4 regions of the Noviherbaspirillum sp. L7-7A genome follow, and region 2 is predicted to be linked to each of the others. Evidence: predicted binding sites of a transcription regulator. Region 2 holds the regulator's gene; each other region holds the start of a gene.
The links. The regulator FliA, encoded in region 2, starts transcription of late flagellar genes. The targets are predictions, from matches to a motif close to CTAAAGTTTNNNNNNNNNNNGCCGNTA.

Region 1 (7,301 bases), 440 kb from region 2:
CTTGACCTCGAGCGCGCCGTCAAGATGCGCGATGACTTCATGTCGGTGGTGGCGCATGAGCTGCGCACGCCGCTCAATACGCTGTTCCTCGAAACCCAGTTGCGCAAGATGCAGATCGAGCGCGGCAATCTCGCAGCCTTCGCGCCCGAGCAGCTCGCCAAGATGGTTGCCCGCGACGACAGGCAGATCCGCAACATGGTGCGCCTGATCGACGACATGCTGGACGTCTCGCGCATCCGCAGCGGCGCGCTGTCGGTGCGGCCGGCGCAGGTTGAGCTGGCGGGCCTGCTGCGGCGCGTGATCGACGACCTGGAACAGCAGGCGCTGGCCGTGGGCAGCTGCATCACCCTGAATGCGCCGCAGCCGGTGGACGGCTGGTGGGATGAATTCCGCATCGAGCAGGTAGTGGTCAACCTGCTGACCAATGCCCTGCGCTATGGCAGCGGCAAGCCGGTGGAGGTGGGCTTGAGCGCAACGCCGGATGGCGCCCGGATCGAAGTGCGCGACCACGGCATCGGCATCTCCGAGCAGGACCAGCAGCGCATCTTCCAGCAGTTCGAGCGCGGCGGCGGCGCCAAGTCGGCCGATGGGCTGGGTCTGGGCCTGTACATCACCCGCCAGCTGGTCGAGGCGCACGGCGGGAAGATCAGCGTCTACAGCGCGCCGGGCGAGGGTTCGGTCTTCCGGCTGGAGCTGCCGCAGGGCAGGGCATAGGTGGGCGGTTGCCATCCAACTCCCGTCAATCGCGCCATGCCGGCGGGTGCGGGGAGCAGCAAAGGGCAGCGACCATCGTGGGATGGAATACCCCGAAGGGGCATTCCACGGCCTCTGCCGTTGCAAGCGCTCGCCTGGCGTGGCTGCCGTGGCGGTATCGCGTAATGCCCCTTCGGGGTATTACGCCCTACGTATTCTCTTTCATCCCGGGGGCGAAACAGCCTTCGCAATGTCCGCTAGGGTGGAATGTCCCGTCCAGGTGTTCCACCCCACCAGGCGCGCACCTTGTTTGCTTTCTACATGGCCTCACGGTTCGATCAACCGGACCTAAAAAGGAAGTCCAGAAGTGACTTCCCATGCCGGATCAAGCAGGGTGTTAAAAAAATTTTCACATCGCCCTAAATTCCCCGCCTGCGCCGCCGTTACTCTCCCTGTAGGGAAAGCCGCAGGGCCCCGCAAAAAAATTGAAAAAATTTTCACGCGGACCCTAAAGTCGGCCAAACCGCTGCCGTAAATGGCTACAAGAGCAACACAGCAGCACAAAAACAACAGAAAGAAAGAGAATCGCCCGTCCGTTGCAGCCGATACTGCCACCCGCTTTGAGGCCGTTCCCGAACTTTCTCCCTCGCCTGGCGCCTTGCCCTGCACCATTTCCCTCGGTGCGGGGACGGCGCGCTGGCGTTTTGTAAGACAAAATCGTACAGAGCCACCAGATCATTTCTCACTAGAAATACAGATTTCAGCTTATTTCCCATAGGAATCATTGCGCACATACTTCGTCCATCGGCAAAGCAACCGGGCAACCGGCAAAACGGACAGGAGAACGGCAATGAATACCAATGACATGATGGCTGAGATTCGCGACGCAAATCTGAACTACCTGATGCTGGCGCAGCAGATGATTCGCGCCGACAAGGCCTGCGCCATCTACCGTCTTGGCATCAGCGCCGAGATCGCCTCCCTGCTGGAAACCCTGAGCAATGCCCAGCTGCTCAAGCTGGCCAGCGCCAACCTGATGCTGGCCCGCTTCCGCTTCGACGACACCGCCATCCTCGGCATGCTGACCTCGCACAGCAAGGAACGCTCGCTGTCCCAGACCCACGCCGCCATCCTGATGGCAGGCCAGCCGGTCGAAGAAATCAACTGATCGCAACGCCCAATACCTTCGGGAGACGAGAGCATGGCAAACAAGAGTCTGGTATCGGAAGCAAGGGAAATCGGTCTGGCGATCGAGCTGATCAAGCTGGGCGCGCGGCTGCAGCTGCTGGAGCTGGAAACCTCGCTGTCGCGCGAGCGGCTGCTAAAGCTCTACAAGGAACTCAAGGGCGTATCGCCGCCCAAGGGCATGCTGCCGTTCTCCACCGACTGGTTCATCACCTGGCAGCCCAACATCCATTCCTCGCTGTTCATCAACATCCACCGCTACATGACCCAGCATGCCGGTCTGTCCGGTATCGAGGCGGTGATGAAGGCTTACCAGCTCTATCTGGAGCAGATGCCTGCGCAGCCGGGCGAGGAGCCGCTGCTGTCGCTGACCCGGGCCTGGACCCTGGTGCGTTTCTTCGACAGCCAGATGCTGACCACCGCCAAGTGCTGCGAATGCGGCGGCGACTTCGTCACCCACAGCTTCGACCTCAACCACGGCTATGCCTGCGGCCTGTGCCACATGCCTTCCCGTGCCGGCAAGACCAAGAAGGCGCGCGACGACGCGCTCGCTGCCGCCTGACCGGCATGGCCTGATGGCTGTTTCCTCCGTGTCCCGGCCGCAGTCCCGGCGCCTGTCCAGCCTGCCATCGGTGCAGGCGCTGATGATCCAGCTGGCGGCGCTTGGCCTGGCCGCGCTCGCATGGCTGCTGCTGGCCCGCTCGGGCTTCGCGCTTGCGCCGCTCGCCGCCGCTTTCCTGCAGGGCGCACTGGCCGCGATGCTGTCGCGCTGGCGCGGGCAGGCGGCCTGGTGGCACCTCATTCATTTCCTCTTCCTGCCGGCGGCGCTGGCCATGCTGGCGCTGCAGTTGCCGCCCTGGCTGTTCCTGGCCACCTTTCTTGCCATGCTGGCGCTTTACTGGTCGACCTTCCGCACCCAGGTGCCGTTCTACGCTTCGGGCAGCGCGGCCTGGGATGCGGTGGCGATGGAACTGCCAAAGCGGCCGCTGCGCATCATCGACATCGGCAGCGGGCTGGGCGGCCTGGCCCTCAATATTGCAGCGCGCCGTCCCGACTGCAAGGTCACAGGCATCGAACTGGCGCCGCTGCCCTGGCTGGCGAGCCGGCTTCGTCCGGGAGGCAGCGTCAACTGCCGCTTTCTGCGCGGCGACTACCAGGCGCTCGATTTCGCCGATTACGACGTGGTGTTTGCCTATCTGTCGCCCGCTGCGATGCCGCAGCTATGGGCCAAGGCGCGCGCCGAGATGCGCCCCGGCGCACTGCTGCTGTCGCATGAATTCATCGTGCCGGATACGGCGCCGCAAATCCGACGGCCGACCAGGCCGGGCGGGCCCATGCTCTACGGCTGGCAAATGTAAAAAGGCAAGCATAATATTTCCTCCTCTCAAGTTTTTCCGGCCTGTGCCGTTACCGCATGCAGAGGCGTCCTGGATTGGATGTTGCGACGACGGAAGGCGCCTCCGGTTGTTTTTCTGATAAATCGAACGCCGTCTCGCGGCAGGCGCGGCGCGCAACAAGCGGAGTGTGAAAAGACGTGTTAGTCCTGATTGGTTATGTGGTCGTGATGGCCTCGGTTTTCGGCGGCTTCGCCATGGCGGGCGGCCATCTCGCCGCGCTCTGGCAGCCGCTGGAAGTGCTGATGATCGGCGGCGCCGCAGTGGGCGCCTTCTTCGTCGGCAATGATTCCAAAGCCATCAAGGCGACCTTCAAGGCCCTGCCCAGCGTGTTCAAGGGTTCGCGCTATACCAAGACCCTGTACCTGGAGCTGATGGCGCTCCTGTCGGAAATCCTGAACAAGGTGAGGAAGGAAGGCCTGATGTCGATCGAAGGCGACGTCGACGCGCCGGAGGAAAGCCCGATCTTCACCAAGTACCCCGGCATCCTGGCCGACCACCACATGATCGAGTTCATCACCGACTACCTGCGCCTGATGGTCTCCGGGAACATGGATGCCTTCCAGATCGAGAACCTGATGGACAACGAGATCGAGACTCATCACCACGAGGGCGAAGTGCCGGCCCACTGCATCGCCAAGCTGGGCGACGGCCTGCCGGCCTTCGGCATCGTGGCGGCGGTGATGGGCGTGGTTCATACGATGGAGTCGGTGGGCCTGCCGCCGGCTGAGCTGGGCATCCTGATCGCGCATGCGCTGGTCGGCACCTTCCTCGGCATCCTGCTGGCCTATGGCTTCGTCGGTCCGCTGGCCGGCCTCCTGGAGCAGAAGCTGACCGAGTCGACCAAGATGTACCAGTGCGTGAAAGTGACCCTGCTGGCCAGCCTGAATGGCTATGCGCCGGCGCTGGCGATCGAGTTCGGCCGCAAGGTGCTGTTCTCCACCGAGCGTCCGTCGTTCAAGGAACTCGAAGAGCACATCAAGCAGGCCAAGTCGAAGTAAGGATAGAAACGGAAAACCCGGAATATGGCTGACGACAACCTGCGCCCCATCGTAGTCAAGCGCATCAAGAAAGTGGCGGGCGGCCATCATGGCGGCGCCTGGAAGATCGCCTATGCCGACTTCGTCACCGCGATGATGGCTTTCTTCCTGCTGATGTGGCTGCTTGGCTCCACCGCCAAGGGGGACCTGCAGGGCATCGCCGAATATTTCTCGACGCCGCTGAAGGTCGCCATGGCCGGCGGCTCGGGCGCCGGCGACAGCTCCAGCGTGATCCAGGGCGGCGGCCGCGACCTGACCCGCAAGGAAGGCCAGGTCAAGAAGGGCGAAGATCCGCCGGTCAAGAAGAGCTATGACCTGAAGGGCATCCAGCAGGAACTGGAACGCATCGAAGCCGAAAAGCTCAAGGGCCTGAAGTCGCGCATCGAGGCGGCCATCGAGACCAGCCAGACGCTCAAGCAGTTCAAGAAGCAGCTGCTGATGGACATCACCACCGAGGGCTTGCGCATCCAGATCGTCGATGCCCAGAACCGGCCCATGTTCGCCAGCGCCAGGGCCGAGCTGCAACCCTATACCCGCGAGATCCTGCGCGAGATCGGCCGGGTGCTCAATGACATGCCCAACAAGATCAGCCTCTCCGGCCATACCGATGCAACGCCGTATTCCACAGGCGACAAGGGCTACAGCAACTGGGAGCTGTCGGCCGACCGCGCCAATGCGTCGCGCCGCGAGTTGATTGCCGGCGGCATGGAGGACGGCAAGGTGGTGCGGGTGGTTGGCCTGTCATCCGCGGTGCTGATGGACCAGCAGAACCCGACGAACCCGATCAACCGTCGCATTTCCATCATCGTGATGAACAAGAAGGCCGAGGAAAGCGCCTCCCGCGATGGCGGCAGCGCCCTCAACATCAGCGAGGAAAAGCAGGCCGAGCCAGCGCTTCACCAGGGCGCCGGCACGATGCCGGCAGCACCGGGAACGGCACCGGCAGGCGCAGCGGCGGGTGCGATTGCGCCGCCCGCGCCAGCCGCCGTGCCCGTGCCTGCCTCAGCGCCTCCGCCAGCACCCGCACCGCCACCGGCCGCGCCGCCGAACGCCGCCACGGTTGCGGCGCAGGCAAGCGCGGCCGCGGCATCGGTCGCGGCAAGGCAGGAAGCTGCCGGCGTGATCAAGTATTAGGCGTTTGATCTGGCAAACCACCATGGACGTTCAATGACGATTCAGGATACCGAAGTACGCGAGCTCGGCCGCCTGCTGACGGATGTCAGCGCAGAAGGCATGTCGCATCTGGAGGAAGTCCAGGCCGACCTGGCGCAGACCCGCCTGCTGCTGACCGAAGCCATCGAGCGGCTGTCTGCCGGCTTCAGCGCGCTGCACTCGGCAGTGGCCGCGCAGAGCGACGCCGCGCAGGCGCTGCGGCACGGCGCCGGCGAGGCCGACTGCGCCCGCCTGCATGCGGCCGGCGCCGACATCGAGGAGCAGGTGCGGGCGATGGTGACAGCCCTGCAGTTCGAGGACATGACCAGCCAGCTGATAGCCCATGCCGGTCGCCGGGTTGCCGGCCTGCGCAGCATCCTGGCCGACATGGTCGACGGCGCGCGCGAGCTGGCCGCGGGCGACCTGGCGCAGATGGAACGGCTGCGCGCGACGCTGGCGATGCAGAGCAGGGCGCTGGATGGCCAGCTCATGCGCAGCGTCGACCAGCATCACATGGAAAGCGGCGATATCACGCTGTTCTGAAGCCGGGCAGCATGCCGGACTGGCAACAAGATACTGAACAAGACAACAAGCAAAGCGAGAATCACGATGGCGAAGACAATCCTGGCAGTGGACGACTCTGGCTCCCTGCGTCAGATGCTGGTATTCACCCTGAAGGCCGCCGGCTATCAGGTTACCGAAGCGGTCGACGGCCGCGATGGGCTGGACAAGGCGAAGCACAAGCACTTCGACCTGGTCCTGACCGATCAGAACATGCCGAACATGGACGGCCTGACCCTGATCCGCTCCCTGCGCGCGCTGCCGGCCTACAACCGTGTCCCCATCCTGATGCTGACCACCGAGTCGAGCGACGAGATGAAGAACAAGGGCCGCACCGCCGGCGCCACCGGCTGGCTGGTCAAGCCTTTCGATCCGAATCGCCTGACCGAAGTGGTACGCAAGGTCATCGGCTGAGCATGGCGCCACGCCCCACCGTACTTTGGTCCATCGCATGAGGATTGCAGCATGAGCATCGATATCAGCCAGTTCTTCCTGGTGTTTTTTGAAGAGGCCGAGGAACTGCTGGCCGAAATGGAACGCCTTCTGCTGGCGCTCGACACCGAAGCGCCTGACATGGAGCAGCTGGCCGCCATCTTCCGTACCGCCCATTCCATCAAGGGCGGCGCCGCCACCTTCGGCCAGACCGACATGACCGAGGTGACCCATGTGCTGGAGTCGCTGCTGGACCGGCTGCGGCGCGGCGAAATGGCAATCAGCTCCGCCCACGTCGACGCCTTCTTCGCCGCCAAGGATGTGCTGAAGATGCAGCTCGACGGCCACCGGCATGGCGCCGAGGTCGACCAGGAGGCAGTGCAGGCGGTGCGGGCGCGGCTTGAAGCGCTGTCCAGCACCACAGCGGCCAGCGGTGCGCCCCAGGCCAGAGCCGAGCCGGGCAGCGGCAATGGTGCCGGCAATGGTGGTCGCCGCCTGCGCCTGGCCCTGCCGCCGCTGAAGCGGGAAGACATTGCCGCGCTGGCTGGCGAGCTGGCGCTGATGGGCAGCCTGACCGAGGAAAACGGGGCCGAAGGCGGCGCGATGCTGCTGCTCGACACCGCCGAAAGCGTGGACGATGTGCTGGCCATCTGCTCCTTCATCATCGATCCGTCGGATGTGAAGATCACCGAGGACGAGGCCCACGGCTACACCTCGCCCGATGGCAGCTATGGCTTCTTCGAGCCGCTGCCGGAACCGGCGCCGGCGGCGGACGATGCACCGCAGGTGAGCGCCCATGCCGAAGCGCCTGCTGTGCGCGCGGCGAATGCGGACAAGGCGGCCA
Region 2 (7,301 bases):
CCCGGCGCGAACAGCACGCTGGCATTGATTTCCACCGTGATGCCGCGCGCGCCCTGGGTGACTTTCACCTTGCCCTGGCTGGCCAGAGGCGCCAGCGCGGTCAGCAGGTCGCGCGCGATGGTGGTCAGCTGCTCCTTCTCGCGCCGGATCGCATTGTCGTTCAGGCGGCTGCGGTAGAGGGACTGGCGCGGCAGCAGCGGCAATTCCGGCGCCAGCCTGTCACGTACCGGCGGCGTGGTGGCCGGCAGGCGACCGAAGGCGGTGGTCAGGGCATTGGATGCCACCTTGACCTTGCCGTCATTGACCGAGGACACCGCATACATCACCACGAAGAAGGCGAACAGCAGCGTGATGAAGTCGGCATAGGACACCAGCCAGCGCTCCTGGCTCTCCGGCTCCTCCTCGTAGCGTTTGCGCGCCATGGCCGGTTCAGGCGGCCCAGGCCGCCATGCGGTCCTCGATCAGGCGCGGGTTCTCGCCGGCGGCCAGGCCCGCCATCACTTCCACCAGCATCTCGCGCCGCCCCACTTCATTCTGCACTCGCGCCTTGAGCTTGCCGGCAAGCGGCAGGAACAGCAGGTTGGCCAGGCCTACGCCGTACACGGTGGCCACAAAGGCGACCGCGATGCCGGCGCCAAGCTTGCTCGGGTCGCCCAGGTTCTCCATTACCTGGATCAGGCCCAGCACCGCGCCCAGGATGCCGACCGTGGGCGCATAGCCGCCGGCCGATTCCCACACCTTCACCACGCCCCGCTCACGCCGCTCGTAGATATTGATGTCCTGCTCCAGCACCAGCCGCAGCCGGTCGCCGTCGGTGCCATCGACAATCATGCGCAAGCCTTTCCGGATGAAGGGATCGGGCTCGCGCTCGCAATAGCGCTCCAGGCTCAGCAGGCCTTCCCGGCGCGCGCTGTTGCTCCAGAAGACGAAGGAGCGCGACAGCCTGGCATGGTCGTCATCCGCCGGCAGGAAGGCATGGCGCGCCATGCGCAGGGCGGCGATGAAATTGCGCAGGCCCGACTGCATCAGCACCGCGCCCAGCGTGCCCACCACCACGATCAGGAAGGCCGCCGGCTGCAGCAGCGAGCGGGCCTGGCCGCCTTCGAGCATCTGGCCGGCGGCGATGCCGCCTACGGCCAGCAGCAGGCCGGCTAGGCTACCCCAGTCCATGCCTGCTCCCGGAGTCTGGCGCGCATGCGCGCGACGGCCTGGCTGTGCAGCTGGCAGACCCGCGATTCGGAGACGCCCATGATGGCGCCGATTTCCTTCAGATTCATTTCCTGCTCGTAGTACAGGCCCATCAGGATCTTCTCGCGCTCGGGCAGGGCCTCGATGGCCTCGATGACGGCGCTGCGAAAGCCCGTGTTCATCAGCGCCTGCAGCGGATCGGCCGAGCTGTCGGTGCAGTAGCGGTCCAGAAAGTGTTCGCCGGCTTCGCCATCCTGGAAGTCTTCGTAGTACACCAGCTGGTGGCCGCCGGCGTCGGCCAGCATGTCCTGGTATTCCGCCAGCGACATCTTGAGCCGCCCCGCCACTTCGCTCTCGGTGGGCGGGCGGCCCAGCTTCTGCTGCATCTCGGTCATCGCGACCTCGATCTTGCGCATGTTCTGGCGCATGTTGCGCGGCATCCAGTCGCTGCTGCGCAGTTCATCCAGCATCGCGCCGCGTATGCGCTGCACCGCATAGGTCTCGAACTGCGCGCCGTGGGTTTCCTCATAGCGGCTGATCGCATCCAGCAGGCCGATCATGCCGGCCTGGATCAGGTCGTCGACCTCGACGCTGGGCGGCAGCTTGGCGCGCATCAGGTGCGCCAGCTTCTTCACCAGCGGCGCATGCTGCGTCAGCAAGTGGTTGCGGTCGGATTTTCCTTGTACGGTGTACATGTGCTTCAAGCCCCGATGGTGGCGCCGCAGGGCAGCGCGCTGCGCCGGCCGCCCGCCTGCATCGTGCAGCGGGAAAAGCGGCCGGCCAGGTCGCGGAACGCCACGGAGGCGCCCGCCAGTGGAAATGCGTCGATCACGGTACGGCCCAGGCGTGTGGCCCGCACCAGATGCTCGTCATGCGGAACCGACCCGATGGATTGCAACTCCAGCGCCAGGTAACGCCGGGCGGCCGCTGCGATGTTCTTGTAGATCATGCCGGCGCGCACGATGCCGGCGCCGGTCACCAGCACGCTGACCGGGCGGCGGCCATAACGCTCCGACACCCGCTTGATCAGCGCATAGGCGGCGGTAATCGATTCCGGGCTGTCTTCCACCTGCACCACGATGTCGCCCTCGCCCATCGCCTCTAGCGGCAAGGCGTTGGCGGCGTCGAGCTCGGCATCGACCAGCACGATGTCATTGTCCAATGACAGCTTTGCAAACAGCGCCGACAGATGCTCGCGCTCGAAGGCATTGGTGCTGCCGCGGGCCATGACGGCAATGCCAAAGCCCTGCGGCATCGGCAGCACCACGTCGGCCAGCCGCGCTTCGGCGCGCGCCGCCTGCAGCAGCGTGCCGCCATGCATGCGGTCCAGCCCGGCACCCACGCCGCGCGCGGTGGCGCAGGCGTCGAGCAGCAGCACGCCGCTGCCGGTGCGGGCCAGCGAGGCGCCCAGGTTCAGCAGCGTGGCGCTTTTTTCATGGTCGGGCGTGGCCGACAGAAAGGTCAGCACCCGCGGCGCCGGTTTGGCGATCATGCGGCGCAGGCCTTCGGCCTGGTCGATGCGGATGCTAGCCAATTGCCACCTCGCGCAGCGACTGGTCATTCATCATGCGGGCGGTGTTGCCGATCACCAGTGGCAATTCGTCGTCCTGGTACTGGAACGGCGCGGTTTCGCGCTTCATCTTGAAGGCGCGGTCGATCAGGAAATTGGGGCGGGCCAGGTGCAGGTCTTCCGGCACCCGCTGGCCATTGGCGATGTATTGCAGCTGCAGCTTCTGGCGGATGATCACGTCCAGCACGCTGCCGATGGTGGCGGCTTCGTCGAGCTTGGTGATGATGGCGCCGGCCAGGCCGTTGCCCTTGTAGGCGCGCACCACTTCATTGAGCGTCTCGCCGGTGGAGGTGGCCGACATGCACAGGATGCGCTTGACCGGGGTGTCGGCGCCGGACAGCATCGCCACCTGCTCCGCCACCATCTGGTCGCGCTGGCTGGCGCCGGCGGTATCGATCAGCACGGTGTGCTTGTTCTTCAGCTCGGACAACGCGATGCGCAGGTCGGCCTCATCCTTCACCGAATGCACCATCACGCCGAGGATCTTGCCGTAGATGCGCAGCTGCTCGAAGCCGCCGATACGATAGCCGTCGGTGGTGATCAGGGCCAGCTTGCCGGCGCCGTGGCGCATCACGCACCGCGCCGCCAGCTTGGCGGTGGTGGTGGTCTTGCCCACGCCGGTGGGGCCCACCAGGGCGAACACGCCGCCGTTGTCGAGGATCGCGTTTTCATCGGGCGCGGCCGACAGGTTGCGCATCAGGACGCCCTTGATCCAGGCCATGCCGTCCACGCCGTCATGCTCGGGCAGTTTTTCGGTGAGATAGCGCGCCAGGCTGGCGGAAAAGCCGGCGGCCAGCATCTCGCGCATGACGGTGGCCTTCATCGGTTCGCGGCGGTGCTGCGCCCCCCAGGAAATCTCGGCCAGCTGCGCTTCCATCATGCTGCGCATGGAGCGGATCTCTTCCATCATCTGGCGCATCTCGGCCTGGCTGTTGTCGACTGGGGCGCTGGCAGCGCGTGGCTGCGGCGCGTTCTGGCGCTCGACCGGCGCGGATGCCACAGCCACGGGCGCCGGCACTTCCACGGGGGTGGGTTTCAGGCGCTCGAAGGCGCTGGCGGTCGACCCGTTGCGCAGCTGCGGCTGAACCCGTGCCTGTTCCACTTCCGGCGATCGTGCCGGCGCAGGGATCGGTGCGGGCGCTGCGGCCGGCATGCGCCTGCCGGCCAGGGCGGCCACCAGCGGCTGGGGCAGCACTTCCTTTTCCACCGCCGGCTCGGCCAGGGAAGCCATATCGGCGCTGGCCAGGGCCAGCACCTCGACGCTGCCATTGACCGTGCGATTGGACAGGATCACCGCGTCGGCGCCGAGCGCGTCACGGACCATGCGCAAAGCCTCGCGAGATGTCCGGGCAGAGAATTTCTTGACGTTCATTTTTGGCCTCCCACCAGGGCAGTCACTTTGATGTTCTTGGCGGGCGGCACGCCGGCGAGCGACGGCAGCCTGATTCCGTGCATGCCGCTGTATGCCATCGGTTCAGTATCTGCATGAAAGTCGCTGTTATCCAATGCCGCTCCTGTGGTGTGATCCGGCGCCGGTGCGGCGCAGGGGTTTCTTACAGGACAGATTATTGGGGATGGTAGAGAAGTTGCATCCGGGGAACAGGAGGGGTTTATGGGCCTTTTTCCTCGGCGGCTGAAAAAGCGTCGGGCGGGAAGCGGCGATTCATTCCGCCTTGGCGGTGACGGTGCCGTTGATTGTTGAAGTGGCTGTTGCCGTTGCAGAAAACACCTGTTGAGCGCGCCGTGCCAGCGGGTCCTGGAGCGAATAAAGTGCGGCGTTTGGCTGGGCGAAACGAACTGGAGCGAGTTTAGCCGCGCCCCGATCCGTGCACCGCTGACAAGGGCATCCCGCGCACCGGGCATGATCACCGGTTCGCCTTTTCTGGTTACCTTTTGGCAAGGCAAAAAAGTGACACGGCCGCCGGTACGGATTCCCGGCTTGTCTCCACGGCAGTGCAATCGCATTGCGTGACCTGGCAAGGCACGGGCGGCACTGGCGCTTTAGCTTCGGTCTTGACTTTACAACGCAGGTAACTGTAAAGCCTTGGCTTGATCGACCAAAGCTGGAATATCCCTTCGGGGTACTCCAGCTTACGGATCGCCGGCTTTTTGCGGGTGACGCTGGAATGAATAGGTAAGGCATCATGGAAGATATAGGGCGTAATACCCCGGAGGGGCATTACGCGATACCGCCGCGGTTGCCACGCCAGCCTGGTGCTTGCGCCGGCAGAGGCCGTGGAATGCCCCTTCGGGGTATTCCACCCTACCATAGCTGCCCGTTCACCATAGCCTGTGATGAACAGCAAGCGTTACGGCAGGCCTTTGATCCAACATTACATGGGCTTGACTGGCATGACAGTATCTATGACAGAGTGGCTGCCGCCTCCGCACGGGTAATGATGCCCTTCATGATCTCCTGCATACGGCTGGCCCTTTCTGTTTGGGCCAGGCCGTCATGCCTGCATTGCGCCAATGTATCCAGATAGACCTGCCGTTCCTCCTCTGGCAGGCACTTCAGCAGGTGCTCTTCCATATGCTCATTGAATTCCTTCAGATACTCAGCACGCAACTGCTGATGGCCCGCGCTGCGTCTTATTGCATAGGTGCCTCCCTCTTCCTGCATGGGACGCGCCACGTAGTTGTCCCAGGCATAGTTGGCATCACCCCAGAGATAGGCTAAAACCTTCGCTGCCTTAGCGGTCTTGTCGGGGCAATGGTACTGGGGATTAAGGACGCCGCAACGGGACTGTGCATTTTGAAGGCGACTGGAAAGCAATTCCGCCGCTTCGTCGTGAATGAGCGGAGACATATAGCGATAAAAAGAAAGTTTGGCAGGGATCATGTGCTGCAATGAATTTTTCAGGTGGTCAGGGCTCTGCCAGGCCTGATGACGTCGCCATGATCAATCGGTTTGGCACCGGCTTGCATGGAAGGAACTTGGGTCAGGTGAATTCTGCAGAGGGCAAAGTGCCAGCAAACGATGAATGAGGCGTTGACTTGTTGACACAAACATGGGTTGCCTGGAATGCGCGTGAGGTTCCAGCAGCAGGCAATGCAGTCCCATGATGGCCAATACGGTCTCATCGACGGCAACGCTTCTGTGGCCGCATTGCCGAGCGATGCATAGCCAGCCCTCTTGGCATGCATGCAGGCTCGCTGGCCGTACCGGATTGCCTGCTGCAGACATTGTCGGGACTGACCTGACATAACCTTCGATTACAACTGCCTGCAAATCGCCGACAGCGATCGGTTGCAGGCATCCCGATGCAGCACGCATGACGTGCCGGATCAACTGCGGATTTTCCTATGATGCGTTATCGCCTGCGACTGGCATCATCCCTGCCCTCCCACCAACGCCGTCACCTTGATGGTCTTGGAATCCGGTATCTCGGCATGCGACAGCAGCTTCAGCTGCGGCAGGCTGCGACGCAGGAAACGCGACAGCACCGCGCGCAACTGGCCCGGCACCAGGAGCACTGGCGTGACGCCCATCTGCTCCTGGCGCTGCACCGCCTCGGCAGTCTGCATCACGAGCGTATCAGCCAGCCCCGGCTCGATGCCGGCGCCGTCCGGGCCGCTGGTCTGCAGTGCCTGCATCAGCAGCCGCTCCAGCCGGTTGTCCAGCGCCATTACCGTCAGCTCGCCGCCGTTGGGGAACAGCTGCTGCACGATGGCGCGGCCGAGCGCGATGCGCACCAGCGCGGTCAGGTCGCCGGCATCCTGGAAATGGCTGGCATTCTCGGCAAGGGTCTCGACGATGGAGCGCATGTCGCGGATGTGGATGCCTTCGATCAGCAGGTTCTGCAGCACCTTCTGCAGCGTAGACAGCGGCAGCATCTTGGGCACCAGGTCGTCCATCAGCTTGGGCGACTCCTTGTTCAGATGATCGATCAGCTGCTGCAACTCGCCACGTCCCAGCAGTTCGGCCGCATGCATCGTGATCAGATGGTTCAAATGGGTGGCTACCACGGTGCCGGCATCCACCACGGTATAACCCATGGCCTGGGCCTCGTCGCGCAGGCTGGCGTCGATCCAGGTGGCAGGCAGGCCGAAGGCCGGGTCGCTGGTGACGGTGCCGGGCAGCGTGCCGGTGACCATGCCGGGATTGATCGCCAGGAACTGGCCGGCATGCGCCTCGCCGGCGCCGATCTCCACGCCCTTCAGCGCAATGCGGTAACCCGAAGGCTTCAGTTCCAGGTTGTCGCGGATATGCACCGGCGGCGACAGGAAACCCACTTCCTGCGCAAACTTCTTCCTGATACCCTTGATGCGCTTCAACAGCTCGCCACCCTGGCTCTTGTCGACCAGTGGAATCAGGCGGTAGCCCACTTCCAGGCCCAGCGTATCGACCGGCACGATGTCCTGCCAGGTCGCTTCCTCGGTTTCCGGTGCAGGCAAGGCCGGCGCGGCTTCCGTCACCGGGGCGACTGCCGCTTCCTCGGCCCGCTTCTTGAGCAGGTAGGCGCCGCCGCCCAGCGCGCCGGCCAGGAACAGGAACGGCACATGCGGCATGCCGGGGATGATCCCCATGCCACCCAGGATG
Region 3 (7,301 bases), 1.4 Mb from region 2:
CTACCCAGACCGCGTACGCTGTCCCCACCGGCAGGGCGCGCATTGCAACGCCAAGCAATCCTATGCTGACCAGCATTGCAGCGGCGGTGCCGAGGCTGGGCCAGAGGCGGGTGAAGCCTTCGGTGTATTTGAGGCCAATGGCCCAGGCCACTTCGAACAGGCCGGCGATGATGAGAAGTATCCAGTCCATGAATCCGTAAAGGCGACGCGCGCCGTTGAACGCAAAGCCTCAACGGTACGCAATCCGCGGCAATCGGTGAAGAGCGCAAGCAAGCCTTCTGCCTCGCTGCACATGGATGTGCCGTTTATGCAGGATTATTAAAGAATTTGCATCAGTTGCCGTTAAAGCCGGGCCATCAGGGCCGACTAGTCAACTGTCAAGTCTTTTTAAAAAAAACTTCAAAAAGTTCCTCAAGGTTTTTCAGGACCCTCCGTTAAGTAACTTGTAACCCGCAGGGAACGCCGAACAGGGCACCGAACGGGCTGGCTGAGTAGCCAGATTTCTTAACCAGTTTCTTAGGAGAACAGCATGTCCGTTATCAATACCAACGTCGCTTCCCTGAATGCACAACGTAACCTGAGCAGCTCGTCGGCTGGCCTCACGACTTCCCTGCAGCGCCTGTCTTCCGGCCTGCGCATCAACAGCGCCAAGGATGACGCCGCCGGCATGGCGATCTCGGAGCGCATGACCGCCCAGATCCGCGGCTCGAATCAAGCAGCTCGTAACGCCAACGACGGCATCTCGCTGGCGCAGACCGCCGAAGGCGACCTGGGCTCGATCTCCAACAACCTGCAGCGCATGCGTGAGTTGTCGGTGCAGGCAGCCAATGCTTCGAACAGCGATTCGGACCGTGCTGCGTTGCAGACCGAAGTCACCGCGCTGAAGAGCGAGATTGACCGCGTTGCGAAGAACTCCTCGTTTAACGGCGTGAAGCTGCTGGATGGCTCGTTCAATGCACAGACCTTCCAGATCGGCGCGAACAACACTGACAACGACCGCATTACTGTCAACAAGATCGGCAGCGCACGTACGTCTGAACTGGGCAGCGCTGGCCAGTCGAGCAGCGCGAAGCTGACCAGCGGCGCAACCACCGCTGCGCTTGCCGCCGGCGACTTGACCCTGAACGGCCAGCAGGTTGGCGCCTCCAACGTTGGCGCCGCGCCCGGTCAGTCGGCCGCCAGTGCCTACTCGGTTGCCAACGCGATCAATGCCGTATCGGCTCAAAGCGGTGTGACCGCAACCGCCAATTCGACCGCCGTACAAGGCAGCGCGGCCACGGCTTTCACGGCGGTTGCTGCAAATACGTTCAATGTCAACGGCGTGGATGTCGGCGCGATCGCTGCCGGCACGACTGCTGCCGGCCAGGGCGCGAACGTTGCCGCCGCCATCAACAAGATCAGTTCCCAGACCGGCGTGACGGCGACTGCGGATGCCACAACTGGCGCAGTCAAGCTGACTGCTGCGGACGGTCGTGACGTGGCGCTGGGAATGAATGGCAGTGCCGCCGATGCCGCAACTGCCACTGCAAACAAGACCGCACTGGATGCGCAGACCGGCTTGAGCATGGGCACGCAATCCGTCACCGGCGGCACCGCCGGCGTAGCGGCTACCACCCACGGCACGGTTAGCCTGTCGAGCACGAGTTCCGCCGGCATCGTCGTCGGCGGCGCAAGCGTGGCAAAGGCTGGCCTGGCCACCGGCGTCACCGCTGCCACCACAGTGTCCTCGGTCTCAAGCGTCGAAAACATCGACATCTCCACCGCCGCCGGCGCCCAGAAAGCCCTGGAAGCCATCGACGGCGCGCTGAAGTCGATCAACGACAGCCGCTCCGACCTCGGCGCCCTGCAGAACCGCTTCGGCTCGGTGGTCTCCGGCCTGGCGACCACGACCGAGAACCTGTCGGCATCGCGTAGCCGCATCACCGATACCGACTTCGCTTCGGAGACCGCGAACATGACCCGCAGCCAGATCCTGCAGCAGGCCGGTACCGCGATGCTGGCCCAGGCCAACCAGCTGCCCAACAGCGTGATGTCGCTGCTGAGGGGTTAATCGCCGGGCTCGCCCGGTAACGTTTCAGGACGTTCTCTCGAATAAAACGGAAAACGGGCGACTGTTTTCCGTTTTGTCATTAGCAGAAAGGGTGCATCATGAACATCGCTCCAGTATCAGGCGCCGGTTTGTCGCCGCTCGCCACGCAGGGCGCAGACAACAAACAGACGGATCTGCAGCTGCGCGCGGCGCGGCAGCCGGAGGCCGTGAAGCAGCAGGAAGTGGCTGGTATCAGTACCGGCGCCGAAACGGCCGAAGCCGATCCGAAGGAAGTCAGGCAGCGGGTGGAAGAACTCAATGCCGCAATGAAGCAGCATGCCAGCAGCATCCTGTTCTCCATCGACGAGGATTCGGGCCGCACCATCGTCAAGGTGGTCGACACCGACACCGATACCGTGCTGCGGCAATACCCGTCCAAGGAACTGCTGGCGATATCGAAGCAGATCGACAAGTTCCAGGGCATGTTCATCAAGACGCAGGCATAACACGCAAGGAGTATCGCAAATGGGCTTGTCCTCTCCCGGCATCGGTTCCAACCTGGACATCAACACCATCGTGACCCAGCTGATGTCGGTTGAAGGACGCAAGCTGACTTCGCTCCAGACCCAGGAAGCGTCCTACCAGTCCAAGGTGTCGGCCTTCGGGCAGGTGCAAAGCGCATTTTCGACATTCCAGACCGCCGTCAATTCACTGTCGACGGTGCAGCAGTTCCAGGCCGCCACCGCCAGCGTGGCCGATGCCGCAGTGCTGTCGGCCAAGGCGACGTCGGCCGCCACGCCCGGCGCCTATGCGCTGGAAGTGAGCAAGCTGGCGCAGGCCCAGAAGCTTGTGACAGCAGGCCAGGCATCGACCGCGACGACGGTAGGCACCGGCACCATCACCTTCCAGTTCGGCACCATCGCCGGAGCGGTTGAAACCCCGGCCGGCTCAGGCATCTATCCCGCGCCGCCCAGGAACGCCGACGGCACCTACACCGGCGCGACCTTCAAGCCCGGCACCGCTGAAAGCAAGACCGTCACCATCGGCTCCAGCAACAATTCCCTGGCCGGCATACGCGATGCAATCAATGGCGCCAAGATCGGCGTGACCGCCACCATCGTCAACGATGGCGGCGCCCAGCCCAACCGTCTGGTGCTGACCAATACCGCCACCGGCGAAGCCAGCAGCATGAAGATATCGGTATCTGACGACCCGGACGGCGGCCTGTCGGGCCTGCTCAACCATGACCCGGCAAGCGCAACGCAGAACCTGAAGGAAACGGTGGCGGCGCAGGATGCCGAATTCACCCTCGACGGCCTGAAGGTGAAGAAGCCATCCAACACCGTCACCGACGCCATTGCCGGCGTGACGCTCAACCTGGCCAAGACCAATGCCGGCAGCCCGACCACGCTGACGGTGGCGCGCGACAGCGCCTCGGTCGTATCGGCAGTCAACAAGTTCGTCAGCGCCTACAATGCCATCGCCAAGACCCTCAGCGATGCCTCCGCCTATAACGCCACCACCAAGACCGGGGCCATCCTGAATGGCGATTCCTCGATACGCGGTGCGCAAAGCCAGTTGCGCGGACTGCTGTCGAGCTCGATCGGCGGCGGCTATGGCGCCTACAGCCGGCTGTCCGACATCGGCGTGACGATGCAGAAGAATGGCAACCTGGAACTCGATACCGCCAAGCTGACCAAGGCCCTGGAGACCAACTTCAACGATGTGGCAGGGCTGTTCGCCGCGGCCGGCAAGGCCAGCGACAGCCTGGTGTCCTATACCACCTCGACCGCCGCCACCAAGGCCGGCGCCTACGGCCTGAACATCAGCCAGATGGCCAGCCAGAGCACGGTAACCGGGGCAGCGGCGCCGACGCAGCTGACATTCGCAGCGCCGGCCAATACGCTGTCGCTGGGCCTGGCCGGCGTGCAAAGCGAGATCACGCTCAATGACAGTTACGCCGATGCGGCCGCGCTGGCGCTGGACCTGCAATCGAAGATGAATGCCAGCAAGGCCTATGCCGGTTCGCCGGTGAAGGTGGCGGTGGTGGACGGCAAGATTGCGATCACGTCCGATGCTTACGGCAGCAGCTCGACGTTCACGGTGTCGGGCACCGCCGCCGAGCAGGTCTTCGGCGGCAGCCCCTTGTCGGTGGCGGGGGAGGATGTGGCTGGAACCATCAACGGCGCCAGCGCAACCGGCAAGGGCCGCATTCTGACCGCCGGCACTGGCGATGCGGAAGGCTTGCAGGTATCCATCACCGGCGGCGCCACGGGCGACCGTGGAACCATTAACTTCTCGCGTGGCTATGCGTCGCAGTTCGGCGCCCTGGTGGGTACCATCATCGGCGAGAACGGCAGCCTGGATGCCCGCACCAAGGGCCTGAATTCCTCGATCACCAGCCTGCGCAAGCAGCAGGAAGCGGAGCAGAACCGGCTGAGCAACCGCGAGGCGGCCCTGCGCAAGCAGTTCACCGCGCTCGACACCCAGATCAGCAAGCTCAATTCCGTGAGCTCCTACCTGACCCAGCAGCTGAAGCAGATCGCGTCGCTGTCGAGTTCTTCCGACTGAGAATAATGAATCACGACCATCCCATGCTTGATGATGCCCAGCTGCTGGATGCCTACCAGAAGATGGCCGACCTGTCGGCCAGGATGCTGGCTGCCACCGGCGAACGGGAATGGGAACTGCTGGCCGGGCAGGAGCAGCAGCAGGATGCGCTGTTTGCGATGCTGCAGCAGGCCGACGCCGGCCAGCGGCGTCCTGCCGACGTGCTGCGCAGGCAGCAGGCGCTGATTGAACAGATCCTGGCCAACCAGGCCAAGCGCCGCGAACTGGCGCTGGAGTGGCGCGCGAGCGTTGGCGCTTTGCTCGACAGCGTTGACTCGGCACGGCGCATTGCCAGGGCTTACGGCTAGCGCAATTTCCATGACGGCCCGCTGCAATGGCGGGTGTTCCGCATGAGGCGACTGCCCTTGGGCTGCGGTCCCGTGTTTTCCTTCTTCCTCATCCCAAGGAAAATTTTTATGAGCAGGTAAAGCATCATGGAAGACGTAGGGCGTAATACCCCGAAGGGGCATTATGCGATACCGCCACGGTAGCCACGCCAGCCCGGCGCTTGCAACGGCAGAGGCGGTGGAATGCCCCTTTGGGGTATTCCACCCTGCGAATTTTCGATCCAATTTGCAGGTATGCATCGCTTTAACGCTTTCTTCTTCTCCCACCGAAAATTTTTATCGGCATTCAATCCTGTAAACGCTAATGATTCATCCGGATGTGCCGTTAAGGAAAGTGAAATTGCAAACAAGCAGCGCCGGCAAGGCGGCGGCGCAGGGACTTCAAGGAGAGAGCAATGTTTGGTTCGATGAACAAGGGCGCAAACGCCTACGCGAGTGTAGGCCTGGAAACCGGCGTGGCCGCAGCCAGCCCGCACAAGCTGATCGTGATGCTGTTCGACGGCGCGCTCACCTCGCTCAATATCGCGCTGATCGAAATGCGCGCCAACAATGTGGCGGCCAAGGGCCGCGCCATTTCCAAGGCGATACGCATCATCGAGGAAGGCCTGCGCGCCAGCCTGGACAGGTCGGCGGGCGGCGCCATCGCGGGCAGCCTGGATTCGCTGTACGAATACATTTCCGCTCGCCTGCTGCGCGCCAATCTGGAAAACCGCACGGAAGACATCGAAGAGGCGCAGCGCCTGCTGGGCGACCTGCGCGGCGCATGGCTGGCGATCGATCCCGAAGCCGCGGCACGCAGCCGCGCTGCCGCGATGCAGCCGCCGGCGGCCGCGCCGCAGGGCCTGCGCGCCTACGCAGTCTGAGCGGGAACGGCGCCGGCGCCAGCGTGTTCGATGGCGGTTGCACTGCACAATCGCCGCGGCTTTTGCGCAGAGCCGCACCGGCGGCCGGTTCCCCTGCTGCAAGACGCAGGGCCGTGCTATAAGACAGGCGTGCCGACTTGATGAAAGGTGACGCTATGGCCAAGAAAGAGGAACTCGACGAGGAAACCCTGGCGCTGATTCACTGGTGCATCGAAGTGGAAGGGTTTCTGGTGAAGGGCGGCGCCACGGTGGAAGAAGCCCAGGAGCATATCGAGGAACAGATCGAGTGGTTCACCGACCAGTTCTACGACGGGCTGACGCCGGAGGAAGCGGCAAAGGAAGCGCTGGCCTGAGGGCCGGCATCGCCATACGGCGCCTTCATTGAAGGCGCCGTTTTTATGTGAACTGCCATAACAAGGAAAAATCATGAGACAAACCGCATTCCACGCCGCCGCCATGCTTGCCGCCCTGCTGGCAGCCGCTCCCCATCTGCATGCGCAGGACAAGGCAGAGAGCAAGGCCGAGGGCAAGACCGAGATCCAGTGGCTGGGCCAGGCCACGACCCGCATTACCACGCCGGGCGGCAAGGTGATCGTGATCGATCCCTGGGTCACCAGCAATCCGAAGACGCCCGAGCAGTTCAAGTCGCTGGAGGCAATGGGCAAGGTCGACCTGATCCTGGTGACCCATGGCCACTTCGACCATTTCGCCGATGCGCCGGCGCTGGCCAAGCTTACCAATGCCCCGGTCTATGGCCCGGCAGGGCTGATGCAGTCGGTGGCGGCGCTGGGCATCTTGCCGGCCAGCCAGGCGGTGCGCTTCGGCAAGGGCGGCACGGTGACGCCGATCGGCGCGGACATCAAGATCACCCAGGTCCGTGCCGAGCACAGCTCGGAACTGGCCCACAAGAATGCCGCCACCGGCAAGGATGAAGTGCATGCTGGCGGCGAGCCGGCCGGCTTCGTCATCGAGCTTGAGAACGGCTTCAAGATCTACCACATGGGCGACACCGGCCTGTTTGGCGACATGGCGTTCATCGGGTCGTACTACAAGCCGGACGTGGTGATGATTCCGATCGGCGGTCACTTCGTGATGTCGCCCAAGGACGCGGCCTATGCCACGAAGGAAATGATCAAGCCGCGCTTCGCCATTCCGATCCACTACGGCACCACGCCGCAGTTGAAGGGCACCACCGCCGAGTACATCAGCGCGCTGGGTCAGGGCCAGGCCAAGGTGTTTCCGATCAGCCCCGGCGAGAAGCTGACTTTCTGAGCGGCGGGCGGGGGCATGCGTCCTGGTGGTCCGGGCCGCATGCGTCCTGATCGGCAACTGTAGCCTGGGTTGAGCAAAGCGAAACCCGGGTCGCCTCAAACCTCCGGCAGCGCAAGCACGCTCCCGGAATGGCAATCCGCCATTCCGGGAGCGTGCTTGCCTGAAGCGGTTCATCCGGCT
Region 4 (7,301 bases), on a different contig from region 2:
ACGGCAAGGGCCGCTGTTAAAGCAACTGCCGTCCGTCGCGATCGTAGAGTGGAATACCCCGAAGGAGCATTCCACCGAACCCCGTAATTCGCTGTGATCAGTCAGAGCAAGGAAGGATCGCCCCGGCACCGGCGCGCCTGGCGGCGCGCCGTTTGCTTCATCAGGCGCCGAGGGTGTCCAGCGCCGCGTTGAAGGTGGCGCTCGGGCGCATCACGGCTTTCACCTTGGCTTCGTCAGCCTTGTAATAGCCGCCGATGTCCGCCGGCTTGCCCTGCACTTCCAGCAGCTCGGCTACGATCTTCTGCTCGTTCTCGGTCAGTTGCTTGGCCAGCGGCGCGAAGTAGGCGGCCAGTTCGGCATCTTCGGTCTGCGCGGCTAATTCCTGTGCCCAGTACATCGACAGGTAGAACTGGCTGCCGCGGTTGTCGAGCTCGCCGGTCTTGGGCGAAGGCGATTTGCGGTTGTCCAGCAGCTTCCCGGTGGCAGCGTCGAGCGTCTTGGCCAGGATCTTGGCGCGGGCATTGCCAGTCTTGATGCCGAGGTCTTCGAAGCTCACCGCCAGCGCCAGGAACTCGCCCAGCGAATCCCAGCGCAGATGGTTTTCCTGTACCAGCTGCTGCACATGCTTGGGCGCGGAGCCGCCGGCACCGGTTTCATACAGGCCGCCGCCCGCCATCAGCGGCACGATGGAAAGCATCTTCGCGCTGGTGCCCAGTTCCATGATCGGGAATAGGTCGGTCAGGTAGTCGCGTAGGATGTTGCCGGTCACGGAGATGGTGTCCAGGCCGCGCATTACGCGCTCCAGGGTGTAACGCATCGCGCGCACCTGCGACATGATCTGGATGTCCAGGCCGGTAGTGTCGTGATCCTTCAGGTAGGTACGGACCTTCTTGATCAGTTCGTTCTCGTGGGGACGGTACGGGTCCAGCCAGAACACGGCGGGCATGCCCGAGTTGCGGCAACGGGTAACGGCCAGCTTGACCCAGTCGCGGATCGGCGCGTCCTTGACCTGGCACATGCGCCAGATGTCGCCCTTCTCCACGTTCTGCGACAGCAGCACTTCCCCGGTGGCGAGATCGGTGATGTTGGCCACGCCGTCTTCGGGGATCTCGAAGGTCTTGTCGTGCGAGCCGTATTCTTCCGCCTGCTGCGCCATCAGGCCCACGTTGGGCACGGTGCCCATGGTGCGCGGGTCGAATGCGCCATGCCATTTGCAGAAGTTGATAATTTCCTGGTAGATGCGGGCGAAGGTGCTTTCCGGGATCACCGCCTTGACTTCCTTCAGGCGGCCGTCGGCGCCGTACATCTTGCCGCCGGCGCGGATCATTGCCGGCATCGAGGCGTCGACGATCACGTCGCTGGGCGAATGAAAGTTGGTGATGCCCTTGGCCGAATCCACCATCGCCAGTTCGGGCCGGTTCTCGTGGCAAGCGTGGATGTCGCGCATGACTTCCTCGCGCTGCGAGTCGGGCAGCTTGGCGATCTTGTTGTACAGGTCGACCATGCCGTTGTCGACATTCACGCCGAGGCTGTCGAACAGCTCGCGGTGCTTCTCGAATGCCTGTTTGTAGAAGATGCGCACGCAGTGGCCGAACACGATCGGATGCGACACCTTCATCATGGTGGCCTTCACGTGCAGCGAGAACATCACGCCGGACTTATAAGCATCGTCAATCTGGCGCTCATAGAAGTCGCACAGCGCCTTGTAGCTCATGAACATCGAGTCGATGATCTCGCCTTCGAGCAGCGATACCTTGGGCTTCAGGACGATGGTCTTGCCGCTCTTGGTGAGGATTTCCATCTTCACGTCGCGCGCGCGGTCCAGGGTCATGGACTTCTCGCCATGGTAGAAGTCGCCGTCATGCATGTGCGACACATGGGTGCGCGATGCCTGCGACCATTCTGCCATCGAATGCGGGTTCTTGCGTGCATATTCCTTCACGGCGCGCGGCGCGCGGCGGTCGGAATTGCCTTCGCGCAGGACCGGGTTGACCGCTGAGCCGATGCACTTGCCGTAGCGTGCCTTGATCGCTTTTTCTTCGTCGGTCTTGGGGTCGACCGGGTAGTCAGGCAGGTTGTAGCCCTTTTCCTGCAGTTCCTTGATCGCGGCCAGCAGCTGCGGCATCGATGCGCTGATGTTGGGCAGCTTGATGATGTTGGCATCCGGCTCCAGCGTCTTCTTGCCGAGTTCGGCCAGGGTGTCGGGTACGCGCTGCTCGGGCTTCAGGTAGTCGGCGAAATTGCCCAGGATGCGGGCAGCAACCGAGATGTCGCTCTGCTCGATGCGGATGCCGGCCGGCTTGGCGAAGGTGCTGACGACAGGCAGGAAGGCGTGGGTCGCCAGCAGGGGCGCCTCGTCGGTTAGCGTGTAGATGATGGTCGGATCGCTGCTCATGCGCTTTTTCCTTGGAATGTGGCGAAGGTTCTGGGGAGTCGTTTTCTGCAAATCATCGCCTGCGCAGGCTTGCGGTCGGCGCACCATGTCTGCTCACCTGACCCACTGGCGGAGCACGGTGGAACGTGGTGGGCAGACCGGCCTTGCGGCGCGATCAAATCTTTATCTTTAATTAAGTCTTCTATAAGACATAAGACACATTCCATATTATGCACGAAGTTTTCACGATGTACCACTGTTTAGCGCGCCATCCCGTTCGGCGCTGGCGGACGGGCAGCCATATTTGGCGGCATTTCAGGCCGGCCCAGCGAAAACGGCACCTTGCCGCAATGGATGCGGCAAGGCGCCGTTCTGGGACTGTCGGTATGCCGGAAGGTCAGGCGGTAGTGTCGATGTTCTGCCCAACATGGGCTGGCTGCCGCGCGACTGGTGTGGGAGCGGGCGCTGCCGCGGCAATCAGCGCCGAGGCGGTGGAAGCCGACAGGTCGAGCGCCTTCTTCAGCACCGTCGTGCCGACCTCCTCGCTGGTCTTGGCCGTTGTCAGTGCCGTAGACAATTTTGCAATGCCGGTGACGTCCATTCGATGGTCCTTTTCCTTGGTCAGAATTTATTAACGGCAGCGCCAGAGGGATTCTGAAGCAGGTTGCTTCTTTCCCTGTCTACCGGCTTCCGGCCAGGAAGATTTCAGTCAAGACAGGTGGCGTTCTGTCAAGCCGACGACGTTGCATATGCAAGACAGACAGGCCCTGACCAGCCCAGTAGAATCTTGACCCGAAGCCACGCCAGGCCCGGCCCCAGCATGCCTTGCCTGGCATCGGAAACAGAAGAAGGGCAGTAATGACCGCAGTCTATAAATCGATTTTTGCAAACAGGCAGTCGGATTCCCTGCTGGATCGCTTGCTGGTGCGGCTGGACCAGTCAGAAGACTCGGCGCAATGGAAGGAGCACCGGGCCGCTGCGCTGGGTCTGAACAATCCGACCTCGGCGGCCCGCAAGTTGCGCGTATCTCCCGGGCGGGTTACCAGCCTGATCAAGTCCGGCACTGTCCGGCTTTATCCGGTTAACAACCAGTACCGCTACGTGAAGGTAAAGGAAGTGGCGCAGGCCCTGGAAACCGAGCAGGCGCTGCACGAGACGACGCAAGCCGGCATGCACGGCGAAGGCATGGTGGCAGCGCCGGCCTGATCCGGCGCATGCCGGCGACGCGGCCGCGGGCGCAATCCCGGCCGCCTTGCCTGCCTAGGCCGCGGGCGTTGCACCCGAGGCAGCCACTCTGGCTGCGCGCTCGGCCATGTAACGGGCAGTGGCATCGCGCGCTACGGCCAGCGAGCCTATCATTTCGCCGGCTTGGTTCCTGACCATGGCAAAGCTCATGTCGACATACAGCGCATCGCCATTCTTCTTCAGCGCCCGCGTCATGCGCGAGCCGGGCGCAGACAGGATGTCGCCATGCTCGACCGCCTTGTTGAAACCGGCCCAGTGCGCCTTCCTCAGCTTTTCCGGGATGATGATGTCCACGCTCTGCCCGACCGCCTCTTCCGCCGTGAACCCGAAGACATGCTCCGCGCCCTTGTTCCATAGCCTGATGATGCCTTTCAGATCCGAATACACCACCGCTTCCTGCATGCAGGAAAGGATGGCGTCAGCATCCGCCGCGGCATCGCCCTGCTGTTCCGATGTCATCTGCTCGTTCATTTCCGGCTATCTCCATGTAGGTCTTATCGGCGCATGATACAAGCACCGCGGCGCATCGATGCACGACGGCGTCATATTGCCAGCGCGATGCCGGCAGCGCCGGCCACTGCTAGGCTGGCCCCCCACACCAGATCCAGGTTCAGCCAGGCCTGCCGCAGAAAGCGCAGGCCGAGGTAGCGATATACCAGCCAGGCCATGCCAATGGCAGCGACGAAGCCGGCCAGGGTATGGACGGCGGTGACCAGCGCCGCGATGCCCAGCGTCGAGCGCGCCGTGTAGTTCATCACCGCGGCATGGCCCATTCCGGCCGCGCCCGGCGCCGGCCCTGTTGCCACGCAAAGGCCCAGCATGAAGGGCGCCAGCATCAGGCCGGCGCCATGGGCAGTGGCCATCAGGAAGGACCACCATGCAAGCCGGGTCGGCGGGATGCGCGCCAGCGCCCGCGGATGTCGCCGCCAGAACAGCTTGAACAGGCCCAGCAGCAGCAGCGCTAGGCCGGCACCGATCCGGATGGCGCGGCCGTATTGCACATACCAGCCCAGCCAGGCCAGCGGCGCCAGCACCACCGCCATGGCCATCAGGTGTCCGCCGCTCAGCGGCAGCAGCGTGGCGAACAGGGACCGGGCGCGGCGGTCCGCCATTGCATTGGCCACCGCAAGCGGCCAGCCCATCGCGGGATTGAGGCCATGGTACAAACCGAGCGCGATGATGGTCAGCCAGAGCGCCGTGGTGCTGTTCAAGCCGATGGATAGCAGAAGGAATCGGTCGAGCAGTCGCCGCCCTGCAGCCGGATCTGATGCGCGGCGTAGTGCGGGCCGAAGTCCACATGGAAGTGCGGATCGAGTTCGATACCGCCGTTCGCGCCCACATGGCACATCACCTGAGCGCCGCCGATGCCGTCCGGATAGAACTGCTTGTCCCAGCTGCTATAGAGCGAGTTGGTGAAATACACCCGCTTGCCGTCACGGCTGATCTCGGTCATCTGCGGTCCGCCGCCAAAGGGCTTGCCATTCGGATGGCTTCCCCGCTGCACGATGCCACCGATGCGCACGCTGCCTGCCAGCACCGGCTTCATCGGATCGGTGACGTCGTATTGCCGCAGCTCGCCGGTGCCCCAGCAGGCAACGTACAGGAAGCGGTCGTCGAGGGAGAGGTCGATATCGCTGATGAGCGGTGGCACCGCGCCGAAGCCCTTCAGCAGTGGCGGCAGCTGCGCCGGGTCGGCCGCCTCGGGCGGCACCGTGGCCGTCTTCCTGATCTGGAACTTGCCGTTCTCGCGATACCAGGTCCAGATCGATCCTTCCAGGTTGGTGGTGTCGACCACCACGCCCAGAAAGCCGTACTCGCGGGTGGGGTCATGCGCTGGCCGGATCTCCAGCGCCATCTGGTGGTTGGCGCCGAGGTCGATGGTCTGCACATGCCGGCGCTCGCGCAGGTTCCAGAAATGCACTGCGTGGCCATACTTGTTGGCCAGAAGGTCTTCCGGCACGATGCCGTTTTCGAACTGCGGCGGCAGGCCCCATTCGCTCGATACCATGTAGTCGCGTGGCAGGTTCCACCAGAAGTCGTAATGCAGCTTCTGCGGCCCGCGGTCGATCTCCCAGCGGCCCAGTATTTCGAAGGTTTCGCAGTCCATGATGAACACGCCCGGCGGCCCTTCGGTGCCATCGACGCCTGCGCCGCCCAGCGTGCTGATGTAGATACCCTCCGGTCCGCAATGCACGGTATGGGGACGCGAATAGCCGGTCTTGCGCATCAGCTCCTCGGGCTCGATGGTTTTAACCAGCCTGGGGTTCCTCGGATCGGGCTGGGTGTCGACGATGTAAACGCGCGACGAATGGATGCCGGGAATGATCAGATACCTGCGCTGTAGGAAGGCATGGCCGGACAGCGGGGAAAGCGCCGAGCTGCAGGCATTCCAGCCGAAATGGTGGAATTCATCGCCGGTGTTGGGCATGGCCAGGCGGCTGATGACGGTGCCATAGCTGCCTGACTGCGTGTCGACATCGATCACGGCCAGGGCGTCCGGCTGTGACCTGTCCGGCGACAGCAGCACGGTATAGGCAAGATGTTCAGGTTCAGCCTCCATCGCCAGCCGCGGCGATGGATGAAAGCTCGGGTCGGGATGTAGTGTTTCCAGCATGATGTCCTCGCATGAAAAGAAGCGGAATGTCATCTGATAGAAGAATGTGGAGCGAGCCAAGGCTGCTCGCCCAACATGCCAGTGTCAATAGACGAGTTTGACCGGATTTGGCGTGGATCAGAAAAGCTGCGCCGTTACGCCGGGACTGACCTCTGCAATGAACTGCTTGCCGGCTGACCTCGCAACGAGGCTCATGCATGCTACAAGCAGTACCGCAGCGGCGGGCACGAGCCATGCCCTGGAAATGCGCCCGAAAGCAAGTCTTGCATATTGCTTGCGCTAAATGCGTGGCCATTTTTCTTGCATTCGTGCAGACTTTGCACTGCGCACAGGCGATTCATGAGAAGCCGCAGTTAATCGTGGCAAAAGCCGGCGCCTAATAAGGAGGAGTCATGATCAGCAACCTCGCATCGGCAAGGGCGTTACTCCAAGCAGACCTCGAGCATGCGCGCAGCGTACTGAATCTGTGGGCGCATCAGGTGGCGGAACTGGAAAAGGCACTGCAGCAGATCGACGCTGTCAGCGTTTCACGGGACGGCCTGCAGGCACAATATCAGGCGACGAAGGAAGCAGGCCCGTTGCTCGGCGCGCCGGCCGCGATCGGCAAGCCGCCCAGGCGCGGCAGAAAACCCGGCCAGACAGCCAGTACATCGGCTGCATCCAAGGCAGGCAGCGTCCATGCACCGGCCAGGAGAGGACGCAAGGCCGCAGATACCGGCAGCGCAAGGACGTCCGGGCCAGCCGGCAGGGTCAAGCGTACAGCCGCGGGTAATGGTAGTGCGTCGCCGAAATACCAGGATCCGACATCGGGCAGGACATGGACTGGCCGGGGCCGCCATCCGCTCTGGCTGAAGGGCGACCCGGGCCAGTACCTGATCCACGCCAATGGCGAAGCAGCAGGCGGTGCAGCAAAGCCTCCTGCGAGTGCGTCAAACAGGCGCGAGGCAGCGCCTGCAACAAGCGCGTAGCCGTCTCATGCACCCGGCGCTGGCGACACGCGCCGGCGGTGACCCTAGACCGCCTCCACCTCATGGGTGGTGAAGTCGCCGGGCATCACGATCTCGAGCA

Region 1: motA (flagellar motor stator protein MotA) is a predicted target of FliA. The motif match lies at 3,262-3,288, and genes of this name have one in related genera.
Region 3: fliS (flagellar export chaperone FliS) is a predicted target of FliA. The motif match lies at 5,288-5,314, and genes of this name have one in related genera.
Region 4: KTQ42_RS18450 (YjfB family protein) is a predicted target of FliA. The motif match lies at 3,007-3,033, and genes of this name have one in related genera.

Annotation. Positions count from the first base shown of each region.
Region 1 covers NZ_JAHQRJ010000001.1:1,461,055-1,468,355, reverse strand. Annotated here, with positions in the region: gene KTQ42_RS06595 (hybrid sensor histidine kinase/response regulator) at 1-714, shown strand, start outside; gene flhD (flagellar transcriptional regulator FlhD) at 1,544-1,861, shown strand; gene flhC (flagellar transcriptional regulator FlhC) at 1,895-2,440, shown strand; gene KTQ42_RS06580 (class I SAM-dependent methyltransferase) at 2,454-3,236, shown strand; gene motA (flagellar motor stator protein MotA) at 3,413-4,273, shown strand; gene motB (flagellar motor protein MotB) at 4,298-5,446, shown strand; gene KTQ42_RS06565 (chemotaxis protein) at 5,480-6,007, shown strand; gene KTQ42_RS06560 (response regulator) at 6,074-6,439, shown strand; gene cheA (chemotaxis protein CheA) at 6,491-7,301, shown strand, end outside.
Region 2 covers NZ_JAHQRJ010000001.1:1,898,080-1,905,380, forward strand. Annotated here, with positions in the region: gene motD (flagellar motor protein MotD) at 1-422, opposite strand, end outside; gene KTQ42_RS08625 (flagellar motor protein) at 430-1,170, opposite strand; gene KTQ42_RS08630 (RNA polymerase sigma factor FliA) at 1,152-1,883, opposite strand; gene KTQ42_RS08635 (antiactivator of flagellar biosynthesis FleN protein) at 1,889-2,722, opposite strand; gene flhF (flagellar biosynthesis protein FlhF) at 2,715-4,130, opposite strand; gene KTQ42_RS08645 (hypothetical protein) at 4,127-4,264, opposite strand; gene KTQ42_RS08650 (hypothetical protein) at 5,121-5,609, opposite strand; gene flhA (flagellar biosynthesis protein FlhA) at 6,092-7,301, opposite strand, start outside.
Region 3 covers NZ_JAHQRJ010000001.1:484,125-491,425, forward strand. Annotated here, with positions in the region: gene sugE (quaternary ammonium compound efflux SMR transporter SugE) at 1-190, opposite strand, end outside; gene KTQ42_RS02210 (flagellin) at 530-2,050, shown strand; gene KTQ42_RS02215 (flagellar protein FlaG) at 2,149-2,535, shown strand; gene fliD (flagellar filament capping protein FliD) at 2,555-4,600, shown strand; gene KTQ42_RS02225 (flagellar protein FliT) at 4,606-4,947, shown strand; gene fliS (flagellar export chaperone FliS) at 5,382-5,849, shown strand; gene KTQ42_RS02235 (hypothetical protein) at 6,005-6,202, shown strand; gene KTQ42_RS02240 (metal-dependent hydrolase) at 6,276-7,121, shown strand.
Region 4 covers NZ_JAHQRJ010000002.1:45,437-52,737, reverse strand. Annotated here, with positions in the region: gene KTQ42_RS18455 (NADP-dependent isocitrate dehydrogenase) at 161-2,395, opposite strand; gene KTQ42_RS18450 (YjfB family protein) at 2,772-2,951, opposite strand; gene KTQ42_RS18445 (hypothetical protein) at 3,233-3,580, shown strand; gene KTQ42_RS18440 (PAS domain S-box protein) at 3,635-4,090, opposite strand; gene KTQ42_RS18435 (hypothetical protein) at 4,162-4,830, opposite strand; gene KTQ42_RS18430 (selenium-binding family protein) at 4,827-6,233, opposite strand; gene KTQ42_RS18425 (H-NS family nucleoid-associated regulatory protein) at 6,626-7,201, shown strand; gene KTQ42_RS18420 (cupin domain-containing protein) at 7,246-7,301, opposite strand, start outside.